3 regions of the Anabaena sp. FACHB-83 genome follow, and region 2 is predicted to be linked to each of the others. Evidence: riboswitches for the same ligand, from Rfam matches in the RefSeq annotation. Region 2 holds a riboswitch; each other region holds the start of a gene.
The links. A riboswitch is a leader RNA that binds a small molecule or an ion and turns the genes downstream of it on or off. The one in region 2 is predicted to bind cobalamin.
Positions count from the first base shown of each region.

Region 1: linked by a shared signal. The riboswitch ahead of H6G79_RS03025 (energy-coupling factor ABC transporter permease) and the one ahead of H6G79_RS07170 (DUF1636 domain-containing protein) in region 2 are both predicted to bind cobalamin.
Region 3: linked by a shared signal. The riboswitch ahead of cobG (precorrin-3B synthase) and the one ahead of H6G79_RS07170 (DUF1636 domain-containing protein) in region 2 are both predicted to bind cobalamin.

Region 1 covers NZ_JACJRY010000002.1:195,213-198,491, forward strand. Annotated here, with positions in the region: gene cbiQ (cobalt ECF transporter T component CbiQ) at 1-578, opposite strand, end outside; gene H6G79_RS03020 (energy-coupling factor ABC transporter substrate-binding protein) at 575-877, opposite strand; gene H6G79_RS03025 (energy-coupling factor ABC transporter permease) at 864-1,643, opposite strand; cobalamin riboswitch at 1,669-1,809, opposite strand; gene H6G79_RS03030 (thermonuclease family protein) at 1,898-2,503, shown strand; gene H6G79_RS03035 (methylmalonic aciduria and homocystinuria type D protein) at 2,601-3,095, opposite strand.
Region 2 covers NZ_JACJRY010000004.1:271,804-275,082, forward strand. Annotated here, with positions in the region: gene H6G79_RS07160 (MBL fold metallo-hydrolase) at 1-461, shown strand, start outside; gene H6G79_RS07165 (hypothetical protein) at 762-1,193, shown strand; cobalamin riboswitch at 1,293-1,452, shown strand; gene H6G79_RS07170 (DUF1636 domain-containing protein) at 1,474-1,893, shown strand; gene H6G79_RS07175 (cobalt-precorrin-6A reductase) at 1,917-2,672, shown strand; gene H6G79_RS07180 (helix-turn-helix transcriptional regulator) at 2,908-3,171, shown strand.
Region 3 covers NZ_JACJRY010000002.1:69,386-72,664, reverse strand. Annotated here, with positions in the region: gene H6G79_RS02510 (ATP-dependent 6-phosphofructokinase) at 1-196, shown strand, start outside; gene H6G79_RS02505 (ankyrin repeat domain-containing protein) at 398-1,084, shown strand; cobalamin riboswitch at 1,456-1,585, shown strand; gene cobG (precorrin-3B synthase) at 1,574-3,100, shown strand; gene H6G79_RS02495 (precorrin-8X methylmutase) at 3,103-3,279, shown strand, end outside.

The DNA of each region.
Region 1 (3,279 bases), on a different contig from region 2:
CGCCAAGTGCGATAGCCACCACGGGAATTTTGCGCTGTCCATATTTCATTGGCTGTATTCAGCAAAATGAAAATAAACCGATACATTAGTAATAACAAATCAGTTAACAGCACTGGAAATCGCAAGTAACGCAGAGTTTGTAAGATTTCCGTAAACGGAACAGTTAACATGAGAAAATATAAGCAGGAAACTGAGGCTAATGCTCTGGTGAAGATTGCCCAGGCTTGCAGACTGCCATGATGACTAACATAAATATAGAATTGTCCAAAACTTAGCCCATATAAAGCATCTAATTGCACCTTTGGCAAATCATTAATTGACACACCATTGATGATTAAGGCGGGTAAACTTGTCAAACAAAAAACGATGGTAAATAATAACAAACGGAAATAAATACTAGCCGGAATTTTGGCATAAACCATTGTCCAAACACCCATCCAAATTGCTATTAAAATCTGCACGAATGGATGGGTAGCAAGGGCAATAGCAAGAGTAGTCAAGGCAAAAATTAGTTTATGCTCTGGTGGTAATTTTCGCAACCGATTAGTATAAGCTAACGTATCTAATTGCAAACTCATTCTTCATGCTTTTGTTGTTGGGAACGGCCTTTATATAACCCAATTGCGTAACCAATTACTCCCGCACCCAAAGCTGCTTGCGAAGCAAATAATAAGCTTGCTATTTCACCACTAGCTGGTTCAAAAATTGATTTAAACCAAGGTTTATATTCTGGTTGTATCTCACTTATAGCTTCTTGTGCTTTGCCATCAGCACCGCCAAATTCTGCATTACGGACAAAGATTAAGGGTGCAACAGCTAAAGCCAATACAGCTAATACTAATAACCAGTTACTCAACCCTTTTTTAGACTGATTCATTTCCTTGGGGTTCCCGTTTGATTAATTTCAGCAATTCTAATTCTTGAGGATTATAAGATTGCAACCAGTTCCACACTAATACAGTTAGCAATCCTTCACTAATTGCGAGAGGGACTTGAGTTAGAGCAAAAATTCCGGCGAATTTGGTAAATGAAGCAATGAAGCCACCAACAGGCGCGGGAAAAGCTAAGGCGAGTTGGATAGAAGTAATAATGTAGGTGAGTAAATCTGAAATGGCTGCGGCGAGAAATATGGCGATTTTTGCTTTACCACCTAATTTAATTGTGAAATTATATATCCAGTAAGCGGCAAATGGCCCGGCGATCGCCATCGAAAAGGCATTTGCACCCAGGGTTGTCAAACCGCCATGTGCTAACAACAAAGCCTGAAACAACAATACTAAACTACCCAAAACCGACATAGTTAAGGGGCCAAACAGCACCGCACCTAACCCTGTGCCGGTAGGATGAGAACAGCTACCTGTAACCGAAGGGATTTTCAAGGCGGAAAGTACAAAAGTAAACGCACCCGCCAAGCCGAGTAGTAGTTTAAGTTGGGGGTTGGCTTGGGTAATGCGTGTCAAACTCCGCAACCCTAATAAAAAAAATGGCAATGCTACAACCCACCAAAAAATCGCCCACTGCACTGGTAAAAAACCTTCCATAATGTGCATTGCGTAGGCGGGTTTGGGTAAACCAACTACTAAATAAAAACTAATTACTGCCATCAGGCATAGACTAGCTAAAGCCTGCTTTTTTCTGTTCATAATCTGTACCTCGCAGATTTATGTAAATATATTCAGTTATATCGGCGGGCATCCTGACTCACCCAATTTTGGTTCACAGTTGCGGGACAGTGCCGGATTTTCACCGAACTTTCCCCCTTACGTCTGATGGCTGCTCCCCATCAGAACCGATCTCAGTAAATATATCACTATTTTTAATGTTGGCACTTCAATCGGAGCCGCATCTATTTCAAAAATCAAATATAGTATCATCCATCAGAGTTAGGTGAGGTTGAATGCAGAAATTAACAAAACAGATGGTACTTTGGCTAAGTGCAGTTGTGATGGTTTTGGGTTTGGTGAGTTGTGATAAATTCTTTGGTGCTTCTGGAGACTTGGTAGAAAGGGTGAGTGATGGGGATACTTTAGCTGTCAAAGATGCGAAAGGAATTAAATTCAATGTGCGCTTTGCTTGTATTGATGCGCCAGAAGTACCCCATTCCCAAAAAGAAAGGAACAGTAAACTCGCCAGCGATCGCAATCAATTTGACTGGGGTGCCAAAGCACAAGCACGCTTACAACAATTAGTCCAACAATCAGGCGATCGCGTGATGTTGACGATTACAGATAGCGATCGCTATGGTAGAAAGGTTGCAGAAGTCCGCTTAAAAGATGGTACTTTTGTCCAAGAAGTCTTATTAAAAGAAGGTTTAGCTAAGGTTTATCGCCCTTATCTAAACAAATGTCCGAGTAAAGATTTAGTTCAAAAAGCAGAAGCACAAGCACAACAGCAAAAACTAGGTGTTTGGAGTGATAGCAAATTTACCAACCCTTGGGAATATCGCAGTCTTGCAAAAGAAGGCAGTGGTTCGGCTTCGCTCACCAACCGGAGGAAGAAGTAAAATCATTACTAATGCCAAAATTTAATACTGGGATTACAAAATTCCTATCCATCTACTTCGTAGAATGAAAAAACTTTCACACTTCACACTTCATACTTCATACTTCCTCTTCCCATCCATGTTGACAGGCGATTTCTTTAACGACAAATTCAATCAGCGTTGGCGGTGCGGCGGAGATTAAAATACTCGGATAAATTGCTGTACCCCAAATTGGATGAACCAGCACACAGCATTTATTTTTAATGACTGGATAGCCAAGTAACGCTTTAACTACAGCAGTATCATTGTGCGGCATTGCACCGGGACGCGAAAGTAAAGGATAGCCTGTACGCGGATCAATTAAGTCTGAGAGATAACCGCGATCGCGCAATTCAAAAGCCACATCACAACCAAATCCCATAAACCTTTGGCGTAACTTTTGTTTCTCCGCCTCGATTTCTTTGGTGCTTTCCACTAAAGAAAATTGCGATCGCTGCAAAACAACCACAACCCAAAAAAAGGGTTCTTGTTTCCAATCTGGTAATATCCGTTCGCAATTAGTACATATATATTTACTCGGTGCATGAATAGAAATTTGCACAGCTTGTCCCATATCGCCAGTTAAATTTATGGGACTGGTTTGTTCCGAAATGTAAACGCTTGGGTAGTTCACTCAATTGATATGATTTTTTACAAGTTGTTAATTTATTCCTTGGGATCGATAATAACTCTTAACACTTTATAAAAACCATCCATTTTCGCCCAGCAGTCAGAATTTATTGCAATTTATATATATA
Region 2 (3,279 bases):
TTACTTTTAATGATCAACTAGAAATTCGGGCTTTACCTGGTTCCCCTATTGGCCCGACTTTGATCGAAAACAGTTATTTGTTAAAAGAATTAGCTACTGATTTCACACTTTACTATGAGCCGCATGGCTATCACTCGCCACAGTTAAAACAATTTGCACCAGTGGATGTGCTAATTACGCCAACGGTTGATTTGACATTACCGTTAGTCGGCGCAATTATTCGTGGAACAAATAGTGCTTTGGAAGTAGCTAAATGGCTGCAACCACAATTTATCCTACCTACAGCAGCAAAGGCAGATACAACCTATGAAGGGTTGATGGTGAATTTTTTAAAGGCTGTGGGGACTGCTGAAGATTTGCGGACTTCTTTCCAGAACAACAATCTTACCACCCAGGTGTTAGAACCTAAACCCGGCGATCGCTTGGAATTAAACTTACAAAATCGCGTCTTAACTTGTTAGCTTTAGTGTAAGCGATCGCGTAAAATATAAATAGAGCGATCGCTAATTTTCTCCAACCAGTCTAAAAACATTTCACAGAAAGACGCTTATCTAATCTGTAAACTTGCTAAATTTTTATCCGTCTTTTCTGGAATCAGACTACTGTGACTGTAGTTACTCTTTACAAGTATCCACTCCCTTAACCAAGCCATAATTCAACCATTCAGGTGAATTCAGCAAAACAAGTCTTAAGTTATAGAACAAATATTAATACTAGTTAATTTTTATCCCAACTATTACACAGAACCGAGGTATAAGCTTATGAAAATCTCAACGATCACAACTTCTTTTCTTACCATCGCTTCTTTAATTTTGTCTGTTGGAATTTCATCTGCTCAAGCGAATGGTGAAAAAATCTCACACAATGGTAATGTTGCTAATACTACAACACATGGGCGAGTAATCACCACATCTGTTAACTCTTATATGTCGCCCAGTAATGTTGCTAATTCTCATGTTATGCAACCACTGAATCTAGTTTACCTTGCTTATCAAGGTAATTTAGTATCACAGGGTATTCCCGGTGGTAAGACTTTGATATTTCAACACCAGAGCGGTAATGTTAAGGCAGAAGATGTGGTAAAAGCTGCCGTTAAAGCCAAAAAAATCCCCAATCAGTTTTTATACAATCCCAGCTATCTCAGCGAGGTTAATGTACAATTAGCGTACCTAGAAAAAACTTTTGCTAATTAAATTTGCATAGCCAAGATAAAGTAAATTCCACAAGCTTTGAAGAAAGAGAGACTAGGAGTTAAAGGCTAGTATTTTTACTAAGCACTTTCAACTCAGTTTATGATAGTTAGAATATTCGGTTTTGGTGGGGGTCAGCCACCAAAGGAAAGGGGGAAAGTTCGGTGAAAATCCGGCACTGTCCCGCAACTGTGAAGGAAAGTTAGAAGCTTTACAAGCCACTTTCCCAGTCAGAATGCCCGCCGAATTATAAAATTAAGTCCATCACATCTGCGAGGTACGGATGACTGCTGCCCATACTACTATTACAAGTGATTCTGAGACGATTTCTGCCCATACTCATACTTTATTTGTTTGCCAGACCTGTGCCAGTGTTTGGCAAGATGGTAAGCGTGTAGGTGAAAGTGGTGGTCAAAAACTCCTGCACCAAATTCAGCAATTGGCGCAAGATTGGGATTTGCGCGAGGAATTTCCGATTCAAGCGGTTGAATGTATGAGTGCTTGTAACCGTTCTTGTGTTGTTGCTTTTGCCGCTAAAGGTAAGTTAACTTATCTGTTTGGTGATTTAGATGTTGATAGCAGTGCGGCGGCTGTTTTGGAATGTGCTAGTCAATACTACGCTAAAACTAACGGTGTATTGCCTTGGTCAGAACGACCAGAACCATTGAAACGAGGTATATTAGCGAAAATTCCACCGTTGTAAGTAAAGTGCTGAGTACTGAGTATATACGTGTTTTAATTTTGGGTGGAACCACAGAAGCGGCGGAACTGGGTGCGAGAGTTGCAACTATTGACGGGATTGAAGCGATCGCATCTTTAGCCGGTCGCACCCGTGAACCCTCACGTCCCTCTGGAAATGTGCGAATTGGTGGTTTTGGTGGCGTGGATGGACTGGTAGAATATCTGCGTCAAATGAAAGTTGATGTGTTAATTGATGCTACCCATCCCTTTGCCAATCAAATATCTGACAATGCGGCGGCGGCAGCCAATGAAGTCGGGATACACAGATTAATGTTAATCCGTCCCGCGTGGGAGAAAACAACAGGCGATCGCTGGATTGAAGTAGAAAGTAATGCAGCCGCCGCCGATATTTTGCCAAACCAAGCCAAACGAGTATTCTTAACAGTAGGCAGACAAGAACTTAGCACCTTTGCCCATCTTCAAGATATATGGTTTCTGATGCGGATGATTGACCCGCCTGGAAAAGATACTTTAGTACCACCAGGAATAATATTGTGCGATCGCGGCCCTTTTATCCTAGAAAATGAACGGAAAATTATAGTTCAGCACAACATTGATACCATTGTGAGTAAAAATAGTGGTGGTGATGCAACTTACGCTAAAATTATTGCCGCGCGAGAACTAGGCGTACAAGTTGTTATGGTCAAGCGTCCCTCAGTTCCAATGGGAGAAAAAGTTGCAGATGTTGATGGTGCAGTGACTTGGTTATTAGGTAAATTAGAAAGTCAGAGTATAGGGTAAAATATTTCAGTTAAGGCTAAAAATTCTAGTCAATATCATCAATATTTTGTTGTTGGACTGCGAGATCCCCGACTTCTTGAAGAAGTCGGGGATCTAATAAATCCCATAACATATCATCTACTATATATACTTTTTAAGTAAACAAATGATTCAAAATACTCCTATATCAACTATAGATAGTGATATTGCACCCGCAACTACCGCAGAATTTCTCCATATTGAAAAAGCCCAACGTATGGCCGAATTTTTTAGCTTTTTAGGTGATCCTAATCGGTTAAGAATTCTTTCTTTTTTGGCGCAAAAAGAATTATGTGTGAGCGATTTAGCCACATTATTAGATATGAGTGAATCTGCTGTTTCACATCAACTCAGAAATTTACGTGTCATGCGGTTAGTTAACTATCGCAAACAAGGCCGCAATGTATTTTATCGTCTCCACGATAATCATATTCTCCATCTTTATCAGGTAGTAGCTGAACACCTTGATGAACCTGAATGAAGAAGGCAGAAGTCAGAAGACAGAATGAATACCCATAAATAAATATTAGAGGCTTAAAAACCAAGAGTTGCGGAGGTAATAATGTCTCTCTAAAACCTCCTGCCTTCT
Region 3 (3,279 bases), on a different contig from region 2:
ATTAGTCGCCTCGGCTTTTGGTGTAGCCGCAGTTAATCTAATTGAGGAAGGTAAATATGATTACATGGTTGCTTGGCAAAATCGCCAAGTGATCACCGTACCAATCGAAGAAGCGATCGCACAGTACAAAGCCGTCAACCCAGAAGATACTTTGGTTCAAACTGCTCGCGGTTTAGGCATTTATTTAGGAGAATAGGCAAATTATCGTCGGGTGTGTTAGGCGCAGATTGTGATGAATTACTCACAATCTGCGCCTAACACACCAATACTAAAGCGATCGCTATTGTACCTCAATAGAATGAGAATCATTATAATAATTCGTTATTTATTATTATTAATATGTATACCAAACATTTCCCCTAATCTTATTTATCATATCAAGTTGTAATGCCAAACTATGCAACAAAATAAAAACAATAGTCGAGAACTATATGATGCTGTTGTTAAAGGTGATATTGATACAATTAATAGTTTAACCGCCAAGACTTTTCATTTAAATCATTGGGCTTTTCAAGAGTGGGATGAATCTTTATGTAAATTTCTGTGTCCTCTTGAAAAGGCTATTGAAATCGGGAACCAAGAACTTATAGAAATACTGCTCCAGTCTCCAAACGATGATCGGAACTCAAAAAAAGAATTTATTTTACGTGCGATCATTTTTACAACATTTTTGAATCAACCTAAAATGCTCCAACTTTTGATTCATCATTTGGGAGGCAAAGTAGACGATGAATATATTCTATTAAGTGGATTACATCACGCCTGTGAAGAAGGTGAAGCTGAGATTGTCAGGATGTTTCTAGAACTAGGAGCAAATGTTGATGGATTATGGGAAAGGGGTACACCTCTGATGATTGCAGCGCAAGTTGGCAATCTTGACGTTATTAAAGTATTAATTGAGTTTGGAGCTAATATTGATAAAATTGCTACTCATTATGACCTTGATGATAGTGCAATAAGAATTGCTGTTATGAATGAACACTGGGAAATTGTGGAATATATGATTCCATTTGTTCAAAATTTAACTGATAAAAGATTTGCCAAACGACAATTAGCTAAAATTAAAGGTAAGGCAAAAGGGTAAGAATTCAGGGTAAAAATAATTCACTCAACATAAAAAGAGTGTAAAAAGTAAATAAGAGACAATCTTGCGAATAGGCTATCATTTAAAATGATGGATAAAAGATGTTGTCAGGTAGATATTTGATTATTTATATCAAATATTGAATCAGAATATTATATATGTTTTATTAAGTTTCGCTAGTTTTTATCTAAATGCTCTTTTATGGGGAAAGTATATAAATAATAGACATCTTGTATAAATCAGAGTATGCCTAATAACCAAGTGAATTTTCCGTAAATCTTTGCGTCTTTGCGCCTTTGCGTGAGGCTTAAAATTTGTGTTTTATAACATTCGTGCAGTCTATTGATGAAAAAAATGTGAAGCATAGAGCATGGCGAAGACGCTCTCATGGTAAATTACTAAGACTTGGAGTTGGGAAACTCCGGTGAAATTCCGGGACTGTGCCGCAGCTGTGAAGGGAAATCCCAAGTCAGAATGCCAACTCCGGGTGTGTCTATAAGACATGATGATCTACTCTCTGCGTTGCACAGAGAAGGAGTTGAGACGTTGGTTTCGGGATTTACAGCCTGTCCGGGGTTATTCTACGCTACATCTGCTCAAGATGGAATTTTATCTCGCCTGAGAATACCAGGAGGGATACTTAATAGTAAACAATGTCAGGCGATCGCACAGATCGCAGATATGCAAGGTGGTGGTTATGTGGATGTCACAAATCGCGCCAACCTGCAAATCAGAGAAATTAGCCAGGGTATCAGCAGCGAAGTTTTACAACACCTGCAAAATTTGGGTATAGGGTCTCACAATTCGGCTATAGACCACATCCGTAATATTATGACTAGCCCAACAGCAGGTATCGACCCAGAAGAATTAATCGATACTCGCCCTTTAATTCAAAGCTGGGATGCTTATTTAGCAGCACATTCGGAACTATCAGCACTCTCAGCTAAGTTTAGCGTTTGCTTTGATGGCGGTGGGAAAGTTTCGGTAAGCGATCGCCTCAATGATATCCTGTTGAGGGCTGAGTTAATCGACACTCAAGTTTACTTCCGCTTATATCTAAGTTTCATCAAAAGCCAACCACCCATCAATACAGGAATTATATTGTTACCTGAACAATGTTTGTCTGTTTTGGCAGCTTTAGCAGATGTTTATTTAAAGCATACTGATATTCAACTTAGGCGCAAGCCACGGTTACAAGCAGTTATCAACAGTTTGGGATGGGAAAATTATCTTCAGCAAGTTGAACAGCGTTTAAGTTTTACTTTGCAGCGTTCTCAACCTTCCCCAACAATAAAGGAAGCAGGTTTCTGGCATATTGGGATTCATCCCCAACGCCAAGAAAATTTGTTTTATATTGGTGTCGTCTTACCCCTTGGTCGGTTAACAAGTCAGCAGTTGCGGCGTTTGGGCAATTTAGCAGCAAAATATGGTAGTGGAACCCTCAGACTCACACCTTGGCAAAATTTACTCATCACTGATATTCCCCAGGAGTGTGTGATTGATGTTCAAAATCACCTAACTGACTTAGGCTTAGATTTCACCGTCACTAATATTCAAAGTACATTAGTTGCTTGTTCTGGTAAACGCGGTTGTGCGGCTTCGGCTACCGATACTAAAAGTCATGCTTTAGCATTAGCCGATTATCTCAAAAATCGTGTTCAGCTAAATCGCCCGATTAACATTCACTTTAGCGGCTGTGCAAAATCTTGCGCCCAACCTCACACAGGTGACATCACTTTACTGGGTGTGAGCGATCGCAACATAGAAAGTTATCACATTTATGTCGGCGATCGTGATAGTCTCGAACAATTCGGTCAGAAAATCTATCAAGATGTGAGTTTTATAGAATTACCTGCACGGATAGAACAAATGCTCACAGTGTATAAAAATCACCGCCTGCACCATGACGAATCTTTTACAGAATTTGTCAATCGATACGAGACTACCCAACTAAAACAGTTATTTAAGATTTCCAACATCTGTGTTCATCTGCGCTCATCTGTGGTTGTTAATTGAAAATGTCCGACTATATCCGCAACGCTAACGAAATTTACCGTAATTCTTTTTCGATCATTCGGTCAGAAGCTAACTTAGATGCCCTGCCACCAGATGTAGCAAAAGTAGCTGTACGTCTAATTCATGCCTGTGGAATGACGGATATTGTAACTGACTTGGGATATTCACCCACAGCAGTA